2 regions of the Enterococcus italicus genome follow, and region 2 is predicted to be linked to the other one. Evidence: predicted binding sites of a transcription regulator. Region 2 holds the regulator's gene; the other holds the start of a gene.
The links. Region 2 encodes HrcA, which represses chaperone genes, less so after heat shock. Its sites were predicted from a motif close to TTAGCACTCNNNNNNNNNGAGTGCTAA; they were not measured.
Positions count from the first base shown of each region.

Region 1: groES (co-chaperone GroES) is a predicted target of HrcA. The motif match lies at 1,548-1,574, and genes of this name have one in related genera.

Region 1 is NZ_JAMRVB010000001.1:460,852-469,721, forward strand. It holds gene NE257_RS02135 (MBL fold metallo-hydrolase) at 1-564, shown strand, start outside; gene NE257_RS02140 (CPBP family intramembrane glutamic endopeptidase) at 781-1,407, opposite strand; gene groES (co-chaperone GroES) at 1,611-1,895, shown strand; gene groL (chaperonin GroEL) at 1,927-3,552, shown strand; gene NE257_RS02155 (hypothetical protein) at 3,755-3,985, shown strand; gene NE257_RS02160 (nicotinate phosphoribosyltransferase) at 4,108-5,577, shown strand; gene nadE (ammonia-dependent NAD(+) synthetase) at 5,590-6,414, shown strand; gene NE257_RS02170 (LTA synthase family protein) at 6,666-8,486, shown strand; gene nrdI (class Ib ribonucleoside-diphosphate reductase assembly flavoprotein NrdI) at 8,771-8,870, opposite strand, start outside.
Region 2 is NZ_JAMRVB010000001.1:661,896-670,765, reverse strand. It holds gene dnaJ (molecular chaperone DnaJ) at 1-614, opposite strand, end outside; gene dnaK (molecular chaperone DnaK) at 738-2,564, opposite strand; gene grpE (nucleotide exchange factor GrpE) at 2,597-3,163, opposite strand; gene hrcA (heat-inducible transcriptional repressor HrcA) at 3,191-4,222, opposite strand; gene hemW (radical SAM family heme chaperone HemW) at 4,383-5,540, opposite strand; gene NE257_RS03220 (cation:proton antiporter family protein) at 5,670-7,487, opposite strand; gene NE257_RS03215 (ABC transporter permease/substrate binding protein) at 7,760-8,870, opposite strand, start outside.

The sequences.
Region 1 (8,870 bases), 200 kb from region 2:
ATCTATGCGAACGAGAAGACATGGGAAGCCATGGCGCCACTAATCGGTAATGTACCAGTTGAGCAAAAGTTTATTTTTGATATGGGCGCTACATTGACGTTTGGTGATTTAGATATTGAAAGCTTTGGCGTATCACATGACGCAGCAGCACCACAATTTTATAAATTTAACAAAGATGGCAAGTCCTTTGTTATGCTTACGGATACTGGGTATTGTAGCGACCATGTTCGAGGAGTTATTCGCAATGCAAATGCCTATTTGATGGAGAGCAATCATGATTTACAAATGCTTAGAATGGGTGGCTATCCTTGGCCATTAAAGCAAAGAATTTTAGGTGATAAAGGTCATTTATCAAATGAAGACGGCGCCTTGGTCATGAATGATATTTTAGGAGATGCGACTAAGCGCATTTACTTAGGACACCTCAGCCGTGAAAACAATCTGAAAGAATTGGCACACCTTACAATGGAAAACACCTTAAAAGAGTACGATAGAGGTGTTGGTGAAGCTTTTCAAATCTACGACACCGACCCTGATAAAGCAACCCACTTATTCGCTATCTAATTAAGGTTGTGACAAAAGCGATTAGATCTGAGCAATAAGTTCGGAAATTTCAAAAATTGCATGTCAATTTTGGGGATTTTTGACTTATTGTGCACAGATCTGCATAAAAGCGAGATAGAAGCAACTATAAGCAAAAAAGCCACCAATCCAGAAGTTTGAGAAATAACTTCTGGATTGGTGGCTTTTTTGTTTGTATATGAACCATTTTGCCTTAGATTAGGTCATAAATAACGATACGACAACGACTAAAGTATTCATCCCAACATGACTAATAATCGAGGTCCAAATGCGTCCGGTTTTGATATAAAGCATACTAAATACAAGGCCCAAAGCAGTGTATAGTAAGATATGACCATCATCATGAATTATCGCAAAGACTAAACTACTGACAATCACCGCAAACCATAAAGGTGTTTTCGTTTCTAACAGACCAATCAGCGCCCGCCGAAAGACAAATTCTTCTAAAATCGGACCGCCTACTGATACGGCTAGAATAAACAAATAGTTGCTTTTAATAAAAGACAAAATAGTATTCGTATTTTGAGAACTGCTTGCTTCTCCTAATACACTCACTTCAATTTGGCTAGCAATATTTTGTACAAAAATAGCTAAGAAGATTCCTGCTACCCCCCAAATGATGATCGTTTTCCAAGGTTTTGGTTTGGATTCAAATGCGAGTGTTGTCTGACTGATGTGATACAGCCAAGCGAGCAAAAGAGCGCCACCTAAATAAAAAACAATCGTAGCCCATAATGCAGAAGTGATAGTGGGAAACAGCGCTGGTGAGAAATAGCAAATAACATAGATGAGAATGGTCAATAGACCGTATTTTCGTATGGTCAAAAAAACTCCCCCTTTTAAGTTTAGTATAATGATTACTAGTTAAGATACAATCATTGTTTTTTCTCCGTGGAAAAAGTTTAAGAAAAAAAGGGAAAAGACTTGCATAACATTAGAAAAATGAGTAATATTAATTTTGTAAGTTAGCACTCTAAAGATAAGAGTGCTAACAATAAAAAAATCTATTAATTTTGGAGGGATAGACCGTGTTAAAACCATTAGGTGATCGAGTATTGATCGAAGTATCAAAAGAAGAAGAAAAAACAGCCGGAGGATTTGTCTTGGCTTCTGCTGCGAAAGAAAAACCACAAACAGGGGTTGTTGTTGCAGTGGGTGAAGGTCGCGTATTAGATAATGGCGAAACTGCACCTGTTCCAGTGAAAGTGGGCGACACCGTATTATTTGAAAAATACGCAGGCTCCGAAGTGAAATATGAGGGTACTGAATACATGATTTTTGCTGCGAAAGATATCGTAGCAATCGTTGAATAATATAAACTACTACTAATGAGGTGAAATGAAAATGGCAAAAGATATTAAATTTGCAGAAGATGCGCGTGCAGCAATGCTCCGTGGTGTAGATAAATTAGCGGATACAGTAAAAGTAACATTAGGCCCTAAAGGACGTAATGTCGTATTAGAAAAAGGATTTGGCTCGCCATTAATTACTAATGATGGTGTTACAATTGCCAAAGACATCGAATTAGAAGATCATTTTGAAAATATGGGTGCAAAATTAGTTTCAGAAGTTGCATCAAAAACAAATGATATTGCTGGTGATGGTACAACTACTGCCACTGTTTTAACACAAGCAATCGTTCGTGAAGGCTTAAAAAATGTGACAGCTGGTGCGAACCCACTAGGCATTCGTCGTGGTATCGAATTAGCAACAAAAACAGCTGTAGAGCAATTGCACGCAATCTCATCTATCGTGAATACGAAAGAAGCTATCGCGCAAGTAGCAGCTGTCTCATCAGGTAGCGAACAAGTCGGTAATTATATTGCTGATGCGATGGAAAAAGTCGGCAACGATGGCGTCATTACTATTGAAGAATCAAAAGGAATCGAAACAGAATTAGATGTCGTTGAAGGGATGCAATTTGACCGTGGTTACCTATCTCAATACATGGTGACTGATAACGACAAGATGGAAGCTGTCCTTGATAATCCTTATGTATTGATTACAGATAAAAAAATCTCAAACATTCAAGACGTGTTACCATTATTAGAACAAATCTTACAACAAAGCAAACCTTTATTAATCATTGCTGATGATGTAGACGGTGAAGCATTGCCAACTCTTGTCCTAAATAAAATTCGTGGAACATTTAATGTTGTTGCGGTAAAAGCACCGGGATTTGGTGATCGTCGTAAAGCAATGTTAGAAGATATTGCTATCTTAACAGGTGGTACTGTCATTACTGAAGACTTAGGTCTTGAATTAAAAGACGCAACAATCGAAATGTTAGGTCGTGCTAGCAAAGTTGTTGTCGATAAAGACAACACAACGATTGTTGAAGGGGCTGGCGACAAAGATGCGATTGATGCACGTGTTCAAACAATTCGCAAACAAATTGAAGACACAACATCTGATTTTGACCGTGAAAAATTACAAGAACGTCTAGCGAAATTAGCTGGTGGAGTGGCTGTAATTAAAGTCGGTGCTGCGACTGAAACAGAATTAAAAGAATTAAAACTTCGCATTGAAGATGCTTTAAATGCTACTCGTGCTGCCGTAGAAGAAGGTATGGTTTCTGGTGGTGGTACAGCATTAGTCAATGTTATTGAAAAAGTTGCCGCTGTTGAAGCAGAAGGCGACGTAGCGACAGGGGTACGAATCGTTGTTCGTGCACTTGAAGAACCAGTTCGTCAAATCGCTGAAAATGCCGGCTACGAAGGTTCAGTGATCATTGACAAATTAAAACGTTCTGAACTTGGTATTGGGTTTAATGCTGCGACAGGTGAATGGGTAAATATGCTTGAAGCTGGGATCGTTGACCCAACTAAAGTGACTCGTTCTGCATTACAAAATGCTGCGTCAGTTGCTGCATTATTATTAACGACTGAAGCAGTTGTCGCTGACAAGCCAGAACCTGCAAAACCTGCTGCACCAGCAATGGATCCATCAATGATGGGCGGCATGATGTAGGAAAGATGATGAAAGAATCCCTCTCGAGGGGTTCTTTTTTTTTCTATTTTCTATCGCTATACTTTTCTTTCAGGTAAAATAATAGATATGGAATTGACTGAACGGGTACAGGACATGACAAAAAAATTCATTTCCATTGCTTTTACTAGTAGCACTATTTTTTGTAGGGGCCTATTTCATTATGACTGGGAGCCAGTCGTGATTGACAGGCAAGTGGGAATCTCAAGATGACTATCAAACAACGATGACTCTTACGAAAACGAATGATACATTGACCTATCAAGTAGATGATCAAAAACGTACGCTAACGCAAGTCAATCAAGGAGCAAAAGATACATCGGTCTATAAAGACAGTAGTGGTGCGACGTACAAATTCATAAAAAAAAAACGAAGCAAGAACTGTATTTTGTTTTTACTGCCAAAGAGGGACTAGTAGGAAAACGAATCGTATCGTCTATAAAAAAGTAGCTGAATCCAAGTAAAATGAATTGTTTCCCGATTTATCGGCTAGTCTGATATAATGTAGGGAAAGAAAATGATAGAGGAGTTAAGGTCATGCAGAAAATATATGCAGATGATAGTTTCACACTACATACAGATTTGTATCAGATTAACATGATGCAAACGTATTGGGAGCTGGGGAGAGCAGATAAGCATGCCGTCTTTGAATGTTACTTTAGAGAAATGCCTTTCAAACATGGCTATGCTATTTTTGCTGGATTGGAACGTTTGGTAGATTATTTGAATAATTTACGATTTACTGAGACGGATATTGCTTATCTTCGCGAAGTTGGTGGGTACCAAGAAGGATTTTTATCTTATCTAAAAGAATTTCGATTTGCGTGTGATGTTCGTTCGACATTGGAAGGTGACTTGGTATTTAGCAATGAGCCAATCATTCAAGTCGAAGGACCCATTGCCCATGCTCAATTGATCGAAACAGCCCTACTAAACATTGTCAATTTCCAAACGTTGATTGCGACGAAAGCAGCGAGAATCAAATCAGTTATCGGAAAAGACCCATTACTAGAATTTGGTTCACGACGGGCGCAAGAATTCGATGCAGCCATCTGGGGAACGAGAGCCGCTTATATAGGTGGAGCAGATGCGACGAGTAATGTTCGAGCTGGAAAAATTTTTGGTATTCCAGCCAGTGGAACGCATGCACATTCACTCGTGCAGTCTTATGGCAATGATTACGATGCCTTTATTGCTTATGCAAAAACACACAAAGACTGTGTTTTCTTAGTTGATACTTATGATACACTTAAATCAGGTGTCCCTAATGCCATTCGCGTAGCTCGTGAAATGGGTGATCAGATTCGCTTTTTAGGTGTTCGGATTGATAGTGGTGATATGGCCTACATTTCAAAAAAAGTTCGTGAGCAATTGGATGAAGCTGGCTTTACTGAGGCTAAAATTTATGCATCGAATGATTTGGACGAGAACACAATTCTAAGTCTAAAAATGCAAAAGGCAAAAATTGATGTCTGGGGCGTCGGTACGAAATTAATTACCGCTTACGATCAACCTGCCTTAGGTGCAGTATACAAATTGGTTTCTATTGAAAATGATAGTGGCGAAATGATTGATACGATTAAGCTATCAAGCAATGCTGAAAAAGTATCCACACCAGGGAAAAAACAAGTGTGGCGCATCACTAGAAAATCAAATGGTAAATCAGAAGGTGATTATGTGACGTTATGGGATGAGGATCCTCGCGAAGAAGAGGAGATTTTTATGTTCCATCCTGTGCATACATACATCAATAAGACCGTACGTGATTTCCATGCACGCCCTATCTTGCAAGATATTTATCAAAGAGGTGAACTCACCTATACGCTACCGAAGCTTGATGAAATCAAACAATTCTCACAAGAACGATTAGATTCATTATGGGATGAATACAAGCGTGATTTAAATCCGCAGCCCTACCCAGTCGACTTGTCGACTGATTGCTGGAATCATAAAATGAAGATTATGGCGGAAGTTCGCGACTACGTAAAAGACTTAGCGACAGAATAAGGAGGCAGTCATATGACATTGCAACAAGAAATTATTCAGGAATTAGGCGTAAAACCAACCATTGATCCACAGGAAGAGATTCGTAAAAGTATTGATTTCCTAAAAAGCTATATGGGGAAATTTCCATTTTTACAAACCTATGTACTAGGTATTAGTGGCGGACAGGATTCTTCACTAGCTGGCCGCTTGACTCAATTGGCGATGGAAGAATTACGAAATGAAACAGGAAATCCAAACTACCAATTTGTAGCAGTTCGTCTACCGTATGGAGAGCAAGCTGATGAAGCTGATGCTCAAAAAGCTTTGACATTTATAAAACCAGATGTAGCTCTGCGTGTAAATATAAAAAAAGCTGTCGATGCTCAAGTAGCGGCGATTGAGGAAAGCGGCATCGGTATTGGGGATTTTAATAAGGGGAATATGAAAGCTCGTCAGCGAATGATCACCCAATATGCCATTGCAAGTGAGAAAAAAGGTGCTGTAATTGGTACGGATCACGCGGCTGAAAATATTACCGGCTTCTTCACAAAATTTGGGGATGGTGGTGCGGATATTCTTCCTATCTTCCGTCTGAACAAACGACAAGGCAAACAACTATTGCAAGCGCTCGGTGCTCCTGCTGAAATTTATAACAAAGTGCCGACTGCCGATTTAGAAGATGGTCGTCCACTGATTGCTGATGAAGTGGCTCTAGGTGTGACCTATGATGATATTGATGATTATTTAGAAGGCAAAGAAGTATCAGCTGCTGCAAAAGAAACCATCGAAAATTGGTGGGTAAAAACACAACACAAACGCCATTTACCAATTACAATTTTTGATGATTTTTGGAAATAATAACCAATGAATTAATTGGCAATCTATCGCCCGAAAAGCTGGCATGATACGATTTCTCGGGTGATGGATGGTCTTTTATAGACTATTTTATGAACTTAGTAAAAATGAAAAGGGTTTTGTTTGCAACTCTATTATGAATATCATATAATAAATTTACAGAAGTTTTGGGGAAGACTCTGTTAACAACGTCGAGAGGAAAACAGAAATGTTTCCTCTTTTTTGTATATAAAAATAGAATGGAGAATTGTCCCATGTCCAAACGCATCAAAGGACTGTATTTTTTAGGAATGCTCTGGAGTATGATCCTTCCCTTTCTTAGTAATCTTTATTTGCAGTGGTGTCAAAACAACTTGTCATTTGCTACAGCTATTCAATTTGCCTTTTCATGGCATACGAGTAAATTCTTTTTAGGTGTGCTTGTTTTATGGGTTCTTTTTTTATTTATTTGGAGTATATTAGGCAAACTCAAGTATAGCAGTTTGTTTTTTGTGATTTCTATTGGTCTCATTGGTTTTGCAGACTATCAAAAAATGAGCTTACGCAGTGAACCACTGTATCCAGATGATCTGAAGATGGTGGTTCAATGGCAGATGCTACATGATATTGTTGGCACGCCAATTTTTATTCTTTGTGTAGTGATGATTTTCATTGGTTTGGGATTGCTTGTTTGGAGTATGTATTGTAGCCTGCGATTGCAAAAAAAAATGCAATTCGTGCGGGTGAGTACGTTGCTTATTTCAGGTGGCTTATTAGGATATGCGAGTAATTTTAACGATGATACGAATTTGCTGCGACAAGCATTTAACCAATCAGCGACTTGGGTTTCTTATTCGCAAGAGATGAATTATTACAATGTTGGCTTTATTGGCGGCTTTTTGTATAATTTGCACGTGGAAGCGATGGAGGAACCATCCGGCTATTCAGAAGAAGCCATCCAAAAAATTGTCGCAAAATATACAAAGCTAGCTTCAGAAAACAATCAAGAGACCGATACTGAGCAACCCAATATTATCTATATTCAAAGTGAGAGTTTTTCAGACCCTTCACGATTGATAGGTGTCGATGTCAGTGGGGATCCACTAAGTTCTTATAAAAAGCTCGCAAGTAAGTCGTTTAGTGGTCAAATGCTTTCACAAAACTACGGAGGTGGCACTGCCAATATTGAATTTGAAGCATTGACAAGTTTTTCGATGGAGCTTTTGACTAGTCAAATGACAACACCTTATACGATGCTCGTACCGAAGCTAAGCAATCTACCGTCACTGGTTTCATTTTTAAAGAAGCAAAACTATCAAACGACGGCCATCCATCCATACGCTACGTCGATGTATAAACGCACGGATGTCTACAGCGTTTTGGGATTTGATGACTTTTTAAATGAAGAGGATATTGAAGAGCCGACAAAAATTGAAAATAACCCATATATTTCCGATGAAGCAGTGTATAATCAGATAATCGACACGTTAGATACCAGTGAGCAGGCGCAATTTATTCATTTTGTTACGATGCAGACACATATGCCCTACGGAAATAAATACGATGAAACAGAGTATGCAGTTAGTGGCACAGGAAATTCCATCACTGCCAATGACTACGCGCAAGATATCGCTTATAGTAGTCAATCGTTGAGTGCATTTGTGAGTGAATTAGCGAAGCTAGATCGGCCTACGATTGTTGTCTTCTGGGGTGATCATTTACCTAGCATCTATTCAGATAGTACAAAAGCGGCGAATTCAGCGGTGACTCTTCATTTGACCGAGTACTTAATGTACAGTACTGCGCAAGATTGGTCGACAGATACAACGAATACATTGAGTCCATATTATTTTGCTCCGACTTTACTAAAGAAAGCGCAGCTGCCTATTTCCGGCTTTTATGAGCTATTGAGTCAGGTAGAGGCCTTTTTACCTGCATCAGAAAAAGGAAGAAGTTATTATCAAGGAACTTGGCAGCAATTAGCGGAACTAACAGAAGAAGAACAAGAAATATACCACGATTATGAGCTGATTCAATATGATCAATTACAAGGAAAGCAATACAGTACTTCTGCCTTTTTCCAAGTTGCACCTTAAAGCAAGTCTACCTAGCACAGTAAACAGCTGAGACGGAATTATTTAGCTACAAGCAAACAGTCCGAAAAATCCAGTATTTTTTCTCAAACTATTGGATTTTCCGGCTTTTTTTTGTTGTCAAGAGCTAAAAAATAGAAAAAAGCGATTGTTTCACACCTGAAAATGATAAAAAAAGAAAACGATAAAAAAAACGAGTAAACTACGCCTTTTTTCAGTTTTCTTACGAAAGCGAGAAAGTTATTTTTTGTGAAACGAGCAACCTCAGTAACATTCATGTGGATAACTTAATTGCTCGAGAGTGAGGATAAAATTGAATAAATTTGTTCGATTTCATTAGGCATGCCTCTCAGTTCAAAGTCTGCTAAAAAAGGGACTGAAAATTGT
Region 2 (8,870 bases):
TTTCCTGTACCATGACACACATCACACGTTTGACGGCTCATCACGCGTCCTAGTGGTGTTTGGCGTTCAACATTAATCGTTCCTGATCCTTGACACTTTTTACATGTTTCCGGTTGGGTTCCTGGTTTGGCACCATTTCCGTGACACGTGTGGCATGTTTCTTCACGCTTGTATTTTAGTTCTTTTTCGACACCGAAAATAGCTTCCTCAAAGGTCAAATCAACCATATACTGTAAATCTGCACCTTGTCTTGGTGCATTCGGATTTGCATTACGGCCGCCGCCCCCACCAAAGAAGGATTCGAAAATGTCTTCAAAGCCACCAAAACCTGCACCCGAGAAGCCACCATTGCCAAAGCCACTGAAACCGCCGGCGTCACCATAGTTTGGATTCGTTCCAGCATGGCCGTATTGATCATAGGCTGCTCGTTTTTGCGGATCACTTAAAATCTCATAAGCTTCAGATATTTCTTTAAACTTATCTTCTGCATCGGCTTCTTTGTTGATATCTGGATGATATTGTTTGGAAAGCTTGCGATACGCTTTTTTGATTTCATCGTCCGAAGCCCCTTTTTGCACTCCAAGGACTTCATAATAATCACGTTTTGTTGCCATTGGCTTCCCTCCATCTTTCTATTTCATACTGTAATAGTTTACCATATTTTTCTATACAATGGCATGCAAATTAATTCAAAGAAAGAGCCAAAGTGAATGACTTTGGCTCCCTCAATAACAATATTATTTATCGTTATCTACTTCTTCAAAATCCGCATCAACCACGTCATCCGCGCCGCCTTGAGCTGCTTCTGGATTTTCTTGTGCTTGTTGTTGAGCAGCTTGTTCATACAATTTTACTGTTAAGTTTTGTACGATTTCGTTTAAAGCATCGCGTTTTGCTTTCATATCTTCAATGTTGTTTGCTTCAACAGCAGCTTTTAATTCATCGCGCGCTGTTTCTGCTTTCTTTAATTCTTCTGCATCAACTTTGCCTTCTAATTCTTTCGTTGTTTTATCAACAGTGAACAATAAAGAATCAATTTCGTTACGTAAATCAACTTCTTCTTTTCTTGCTTTATCAGCTTCAGCATTTGCTTCCGCATCTTTCACCATACGATCAATTTCTTCATCTGTTAAACCTGAAGAAGATTTAATAGTGATTTTTTGTTCTTTTTGCGTACCTAAATCTTTGGCTGATACATTTACGATACCATTTTTGTCAATATCGAACGTTACTTCAATTTGTGGAATACCTCTTGGTGCAGCTGGTATATCTGTTAATTGGAAACGACCTAATGTTTTGTTATCCGCTGCCATTGGACGTTCACCTTGTAATACATGAATATCTACAGCAGGTTGATTATCAGCAGCTGTGGAGAAGACTTGTGATTTACTTGTTGGAATGGTTGTGTTACGGTCAATTAATTTTGTGAACACGCCACCCATTGTTTCAATCCCTAGAGAAAGAGGTGTAACATCTAATAAAACGACATCTTTTACATCACCAGTAATCACACCGCCTTGGATCGCAGCACCCATCGCAACCACTTCATCTGGGTTTACAGATTTATTTGGTTCTTTACCAGTTTCTTTACGTACTGCTTCAACAACAGCTGGAATACGTGTTGATCCACCAACTAGAATTACTTCGTCGATTTCTGATTGTGAAAGACCAGCATCTTTTAATGCTTGACGGACTGGAACTTTAGTACGTTCTACTAAGTCGGCTGTTAATTCATCAAATTTCGCACGAGTTAACGTCATTTCTAAGTGAAGAGGTCCTGCTGCGCCAGCTGTAATAAATGGTAAGCTGATTTGCGTGCTTGATACACCTGATAAATCTTTTTTCGCTTTTTCAGCAGCATCTTTCAAACGTTGTACAGCCATTTTATCTGAGCTTAAGTCAATGCCGTTTTCTTTTTTGAATTCAGCAACCATGTGGTCAATAATTTTGTTATCAAAGTCATCCCCACCTAGATGGTTATCACCCGCTGTCGATAATACATCAAAGACGCCATCACCTAATTCAAGAACAGAAACGTCAAAGGTACCACCACCTAAGTCAAATACTAGGATTTTTTCGTCGCGATCCGTTTTATCTAAACCATAAGCTAATGCTGCAGCAGTTGGTTCATTTACGATACGTTCAACTTCTAAGCCAGCAATTTTACCTGCGTCTTTCGTTGCTTGACGTTGTGCGTCGTTAAAGTAAGCAGGAACAGTAATAACTGCTTTTTCAACTTTTTCACCTAAGTAATCTTCAGCAAAACCTTTGATGTATTGTAGAATCATTGCTGAAACTTCTTGAGGTGTATAAGATTTTCCTTCAACTTCAACTTTGTAGCCAGCTTCGCCCATGTGGCGTTTGATTGATGAAATCGTGTTAGGGTTTGTCACTGCTTGACGTTTTGCTACTTCACCTACTTGAATTTCACCATTTTTAAATGACACAACAGATGGCGTTGTTCTATTTCCTTCTGGGTTTGTAATAATTTTTGCTTCTCCGCCTTCTAATACGGCAACAGCAGAGTTCGTTGTACCTAAGTCAATACCGATAATTTTAGTCATAATAGATTCTCTCCTCTTCTTTTATCTCTTTATTATTGAGCAACAATGACCATACTTGGTCGTAAGACGCGGTCATATAATTTGTAACCTTTTTGAAGTTCTTCAACAATTGTATCAGCCTCTTGGCCTTCTTGCGCTGGCACCGTTTGGACTGCTTGATGAAGAGTTGGATCAAATGCTTCACCTTTTGCTGGGATTTCTTCAATTCCTTCTTCTTTTAAGGCGTGACGCAAGCTTTCGAGTACCATTTCAACACCTTTTTTTAGGTTTTGGCTGTGCTCATCTTTGGCCTCGATTGCCATCGCTCGTTCCAGATTATCTAATGCTGGTAAGACTTTTTTTGCTAAGTCTTGTGAACGATATTTTTGCAATAATTCACGTTCATTGCGATTACGAGAAGTAATGTTGGCAATTTCAGCTGAAGCTCTTAGAAATTTGTCTTCCATTTGGTCGACTTGTTTCTTCAAGTCTTCCACTTCAGCTAAGATGGGATCGACTTCTTCAGCAATTGCTTCTTCTGTCGCATCCACTTGTTGCTCGTCGTTAGTTTCGGGTAACTCTTGCTCTTGTGCTTCTTGTTTGTTTTCTTCTGTCACTATACAAACTTCCTTTCCAATATTATTGAATCATTCTAATTCTTGGTAATACCCATTTAGTTTCTGAGAAAGTTCTTTACTGAATGTATCCAATAATCCATACATTTTTGAATACGGCATACTTGTCGGACCAATTAATGCAATCGTACCTAAGCCATGATCTTTTATCGAGTAGTTGGCTTGAATCAAACTCATATTATGAAGCATCTTAACCCCTATCTCATCACCGACTCGAATTTGAATATCTCCTTCTCTGGATGAGAACAGCTTGGTTAATTGCTCCGAGTTCTTCATGAATGAGTACATGGATTTGATGGCTCGTGAATCAAGGGTTGTTTCATAATCCAAAAGATTCATCCGTCCACCGACATATACTCGTTCTTCAAACGCCTTTCCTAATACATGCTCGAAAAAGTCTAAAATGCCATCTGTCGTTTGAAAATAACGACTCATGGTCATTGGTATTTCAGTCCGCAAGCGCTGATAGACAGTCCATAATGATTCATTAACCATGCGGTCATTGATAATTTGGACAATTTTCTCAACATCCGTTGACTGAAATGTTGCTGGTATTGTGTAGACTTGACTTTCAACATTGCCTTTATCTGTCACAATAATCGCGACAATTTGACGATTGTTCAATGGGACAATTCGAAATCCCGTCAACATTCGATCTGTTAAGTTTGGCCCTACCGATAAAGCAGTGTAGTTGGTCAGTTTTGACAAAACAGTAGCCGCATATTGAATCACATCATTTATTTCGTGGAACTCACGATTCAATCCACGTCTAATCTGCTCAACATCCCCTTTTGAAGAAGTCATCGGCTCCAATAGATGATTGATGTAATAACGATACCCTTCAATCGAGGGGACACGTCCCGAAGAAGAATGTGTCTTGGTTAGTAAGCCAAATTCTTCTAGAGCCTTCATCTCATTTCGAATTGTTGCAGAACTCGCTTCAATTCCCGATTCCATCAACTTTTTTGAACCAACCGGAATTTCATTTTCGGTATAGCTCTGGATGATAAGACGCAAAATATCTTGTTGTCTCTTCGTTATCATGTCATCACCCCTTGTTAGCACTCGATATATCTAAGTGCTAATACGATTATAAATATACCACATCTCTATAGAATGTCAAGAGATTGCCCTTAAAAAATTAGCACTCTTAACAAAAGAGTGCTAATCGATTTTTTTATTCTATTTTATACTGTTCGCTGCATCAATTTATCTCCTTGTCTAGCAAAAATTGCTCAAAGACATCATTTCCGACATACATTCCTTGCTTTGTTAGAGCGACGTGTTGATCATCTGTTAGTAACCAGCCTTTTGCTACAAGACTGGTCACGACATCTCCATAGATTCCATCAAACGATTGGCCAAATTTTTTTTCAAATGCCTTCTTTGATACACCAGCTAACTTTCGTAAACCTAAAAATAATTCTTCTTCTATTTGTTCTTTTCTTAACACAGACTCACTCTGATAGATTGGTAATGTTCCTTCGCGTAAAGGCTTCAAATAATGCTGGATTGGCCCAAAATTACGATATCTCTTTTGATCAACATAGCCACTTGCCCCCGCACCAAAACCGTAATACTCCTCATTGTCCCAATACATTAGATTGTGCTGAGATTCATATCCCGGTGTAGCAAAATTACTAATTTCATATTGAAATTTGCCCGCCTTGGTCATCGCGTCAATTGTCTCTTCAAACATTTGCAACTCGACTTCCTGTGAAGGTAGGACCATATTACCTTTTCTCATCCAATTCATAAACATTGTTTTATTTTCCAAAATCAAGGAATAAAGCGAATAATGGGGCAAATCAAAGGTCAGTGCTTGCGTTAGTGTTTGGCGAAAATTATCCAGTGTCTGTCCAGGTAGGGCATAAATCAAATCAATACTCACATTCGAAAAACCCTTCGCTTCCAATAAATGCAAAGTTTCTGTCACATCTTGCGCCGAATGTTTCCGACCGATTTTTTTTAATAAGCGATCATCAAAGGATTGTACGCCCATCGATACGCGATTTACGCCATAATTTTGGATGATTGCCAACTTTTCCTCCGTCAAATCGCCTGGGTTAGCTTCAATCGTAAATTCTTTGGTGTCTGCTAGCGATACTCGCTCGGTAATTCCCGCTAACAGCTTATCAAGTTGGGTGGCCGTTAAAGATGTTGGTGTACCTCCGCCAATATAGATTGTCGGAAAAGAGGTAGTTTTATTTTTTGTTCCCCATTCAATTTCGTCAAGTAAACGATCAACATATTCATCTACTGGCTGCCCTTCAAGAAATACTTTGTTGAAATCACAGTAATAACAGATGTGTTCACAAAATGGGATATGGATATACATTGATTTTTGTTTGTTGGTGTTCATTATGCCATTCCTTTGGTCTTATTTGCACAGAAAAAGAGAAAGCCATTTGACTTTCTCAAATTTTGCTACTTTCTTTATTGGAACCTAGTGTACCATTAATCACGCAGATAATCGAATGATTGGAATTTTTTAGTTCGTCAAGCTCAATACATGCCGTAATTCTTTGACTGTTTCTTTGTTACCTGTAAAAATCAGGTGATCACCCAGTTCGATAACCGTATTTCCACGGGGGGCAATGAATTCATTGTTGCGGTAAATACGACTGATTGTAATTGCTTCAATAAATGGCAATGATTTGATAGGAATCCCTGTGTATCGACGATTGTTTACCGATACTTCATATAGTCCTGACTCCGTATCCGTCAGCATTTTCAGTGTAGATGGTGAGTCGATCATTTCCCTTAGTAAACTAATATTTACATCAAAGGTATTAAACAACTCCGCCCCCTTGGCTTGAAGCTGCTCGTACTTCGTATCAGTTAAGTCATGTGACTCTAAGCGGACAATCACTCGTGGGACTTCATATTTCGCTGCAAGCTGAGCCATTTCATAATTAATGGCATCGTCACGATACCCAAGTACCAATACATCAGCATCGAAGATTTGTTTGTCAAACAATGTCTGTTCTTCGCGATTTTCCAAAAATAAGACATGATCCATCGCACTGCGAAACGTTTCATAATGCTCGCGATCGTCCGTCACCATTTGAATATCATACCAGCCTTTTGCAAGTTGTTGAGCAACAGGGATTGTTAGCACATTGGTGCCAAAAAAAGTCACTTTGGTTAATTGTTCTTCTTCTTCGGTAGATTGGTAAAATTTATTAAAGAAAATAGGTGCAAGAATACAACAAAGGACCGCCGCTAACGTAAATTCGCCTACTTGGACTTCCGTAATTTGATCCAAATGTGCTGCTACCTCTAGCGTTGGTAACACCAACGTAATAGTTGTCGCAGAAATACATGCGCCGGCCAGTGCATTGGTGCGATTGAAGGACTTTTGCATAGTAAAAAAGAGCCCTGCTTTGGCTACCATAAAACAAACAAATAATAATAAAATCATTAACCATGCTTCTGGTTGGATAAGCAGACTTCTTAGCTCCAACTTGGCCCCGGTCATAATAAAGAATACTGGAATAAAAAAGCCATAGCCGACTGAGGTTAACTTCTCTTGCGTACTTTCACTTGGTTGCAAGAGCTTCATCACAATCCCGGCCAAAAATGCCCCTAAAATATTTTCTGCACCGACTGTTTCAGCCACAGTAACCAAAGTAAAGACGATAAAAAATGCCAAGCGGATATCGAGTTGCGTCGTCGATTTATCAACCTTTGCAAAAAAATCATAAATCCCACGAAAACGCCACAGTAACAGGATGGCTACCAAGAAAATCACTAGTATCAGCCAGATTTGCTCCGACTGTCCGCCATTCAATGCAGCATATGCCGATAAGGCAAGCAAAGGAATGATTTCACCTAAAACGGCAATTAGCAATAGCGTTTGTCCATAAGGTTTGCTTAATAACTCTTTTTCCTTTAGTGCCGCAATCACGACACCTAAGGCAATCGTTGAAAACAAAATTGTCGAAAGCATAAGATTATCAAAAATACCAAGAAATTTCACGACAAATGCCAATAGCACGGATGTCCCGAGTATCGCAACAAACGAAAGTATCGCCATCGGCAACGGCTGCGTTCCCTTTTCTTCAGATGATTTACTTTTAAATAAGCTAAAATCAATTTCCATACCGGATAAAAAAATTAAAATAATCACCCCTAAGCTAGAGAGAAATGATAAATTATTCGTCGTTTCAACGAATTGAAACCCCGTTCTTCCGATAATAATTCCCACAATAATTTCCGCAATTGCTGTTGGCACAGCTGTAATCTTAAAGCGCGCCATCGCAAGTGGAATCATTAATGCAGCAAATAATACAATTAAAAGTGACATTGGTTTGACTTCCTTTCCAACCTTATTGTTTTATTATATAGATATTTATTAAATATGAAAAAATATATGATTAAAAATTTGCTTTAACAATACCTGTTAGCATCGACCAATCCTCTCAAACATCCCGCTCGCCTTCCTCATTTTTTGTGTATTGCCATTTCATACATGGAACGCAAAACAAAAAGACCAGCAAATTCAAAAGTTTGAGCAACTTATGAATTTCCGGTCTTTCTGGCTTTTAACTGAACCATATTGACTCAGCTTTTATCATCTTATTTCGTCCATTCGTCGACTTTCTCTTGGTTCGCCTCGATCCAGTCTTTCGCAGCTTGTTCTGGCGTTTGACCATCGTTTATGGCCAACATCACAGATTCAATGTCATCTGTCGTCCATTCAAAGTTATCCAAAATTTGGTTTGCTTCGGGAAAATCATCAGCGAACCCTTTTCTCGTCATTGTATGGATACTTTCTTCGCCACCCATTGTGCCTTGTGGATCTTCTAAATACTTCAAATCATACTTAGCAAACATCCAATGTGGTGACCAACCAGTAATGACAATTGGTTGTTGGTTTTTATACGCTTGTTCTAAGGCGACCATCATCGCACCTGAAGAAGAAGTCGAGACGGTCCAATTTGAAAGATTAGCATAGGTTTGTTGCGTCGTTTCTGCTGCAGCAACAACACCCGCACCAGGCTCAATCCCTACAATCGTTTGATTCGCTTGATCGGTTAGATCTTCGATTGAATCCACATCCATATAACTAGGAACGACTAGTCCCAGTTTTGCACCTTCTAGGTTTGCACCTAAATCAGTGACCTGGTCTTTGTACTTATCATATTGCGCTTTATGCGTGTTAGGTAACCAAGCAGCTAGCATCGCATCAGATTGTCCTTTAGCGACAGACTCCCACATAATCGCATTGTCTAACGGTGTGATATCTACTGTGTAGCCTTGCTCTCTCAATATTTCAGCCATGACGTTCGTTGAGGCAACTTCAGTGTCCCATTCAACATAAGCTAGATGAATGGTTCCCTTTGATGCATCATTGGCTGATTGAGTGGTTTTCGTTTGCCAAACATTAACAAAAATGGATCCTAAAATGGCTACGACTGATACCAATGCTACGACACGTTTGGTTTTTTTGCTGATCTGTCCTTGTTCCTTTTTGTGTGAGGGCTTATTAATTAATTGGGTGAAGCGGTCCATCACGATAGCCAAGATAACTAAAGCTAGCCCATTAACGAAACCATTGCCTACTTGGGCATGTTGCAATGCTGATAAGACACCTCTACCTAGCCCAGGTGCACCAATCATTGAAGCAATGACGACCATGGATAATGCTAACATTGTCGTTTGATTAATCCCAGCTAAAATTGTGCTT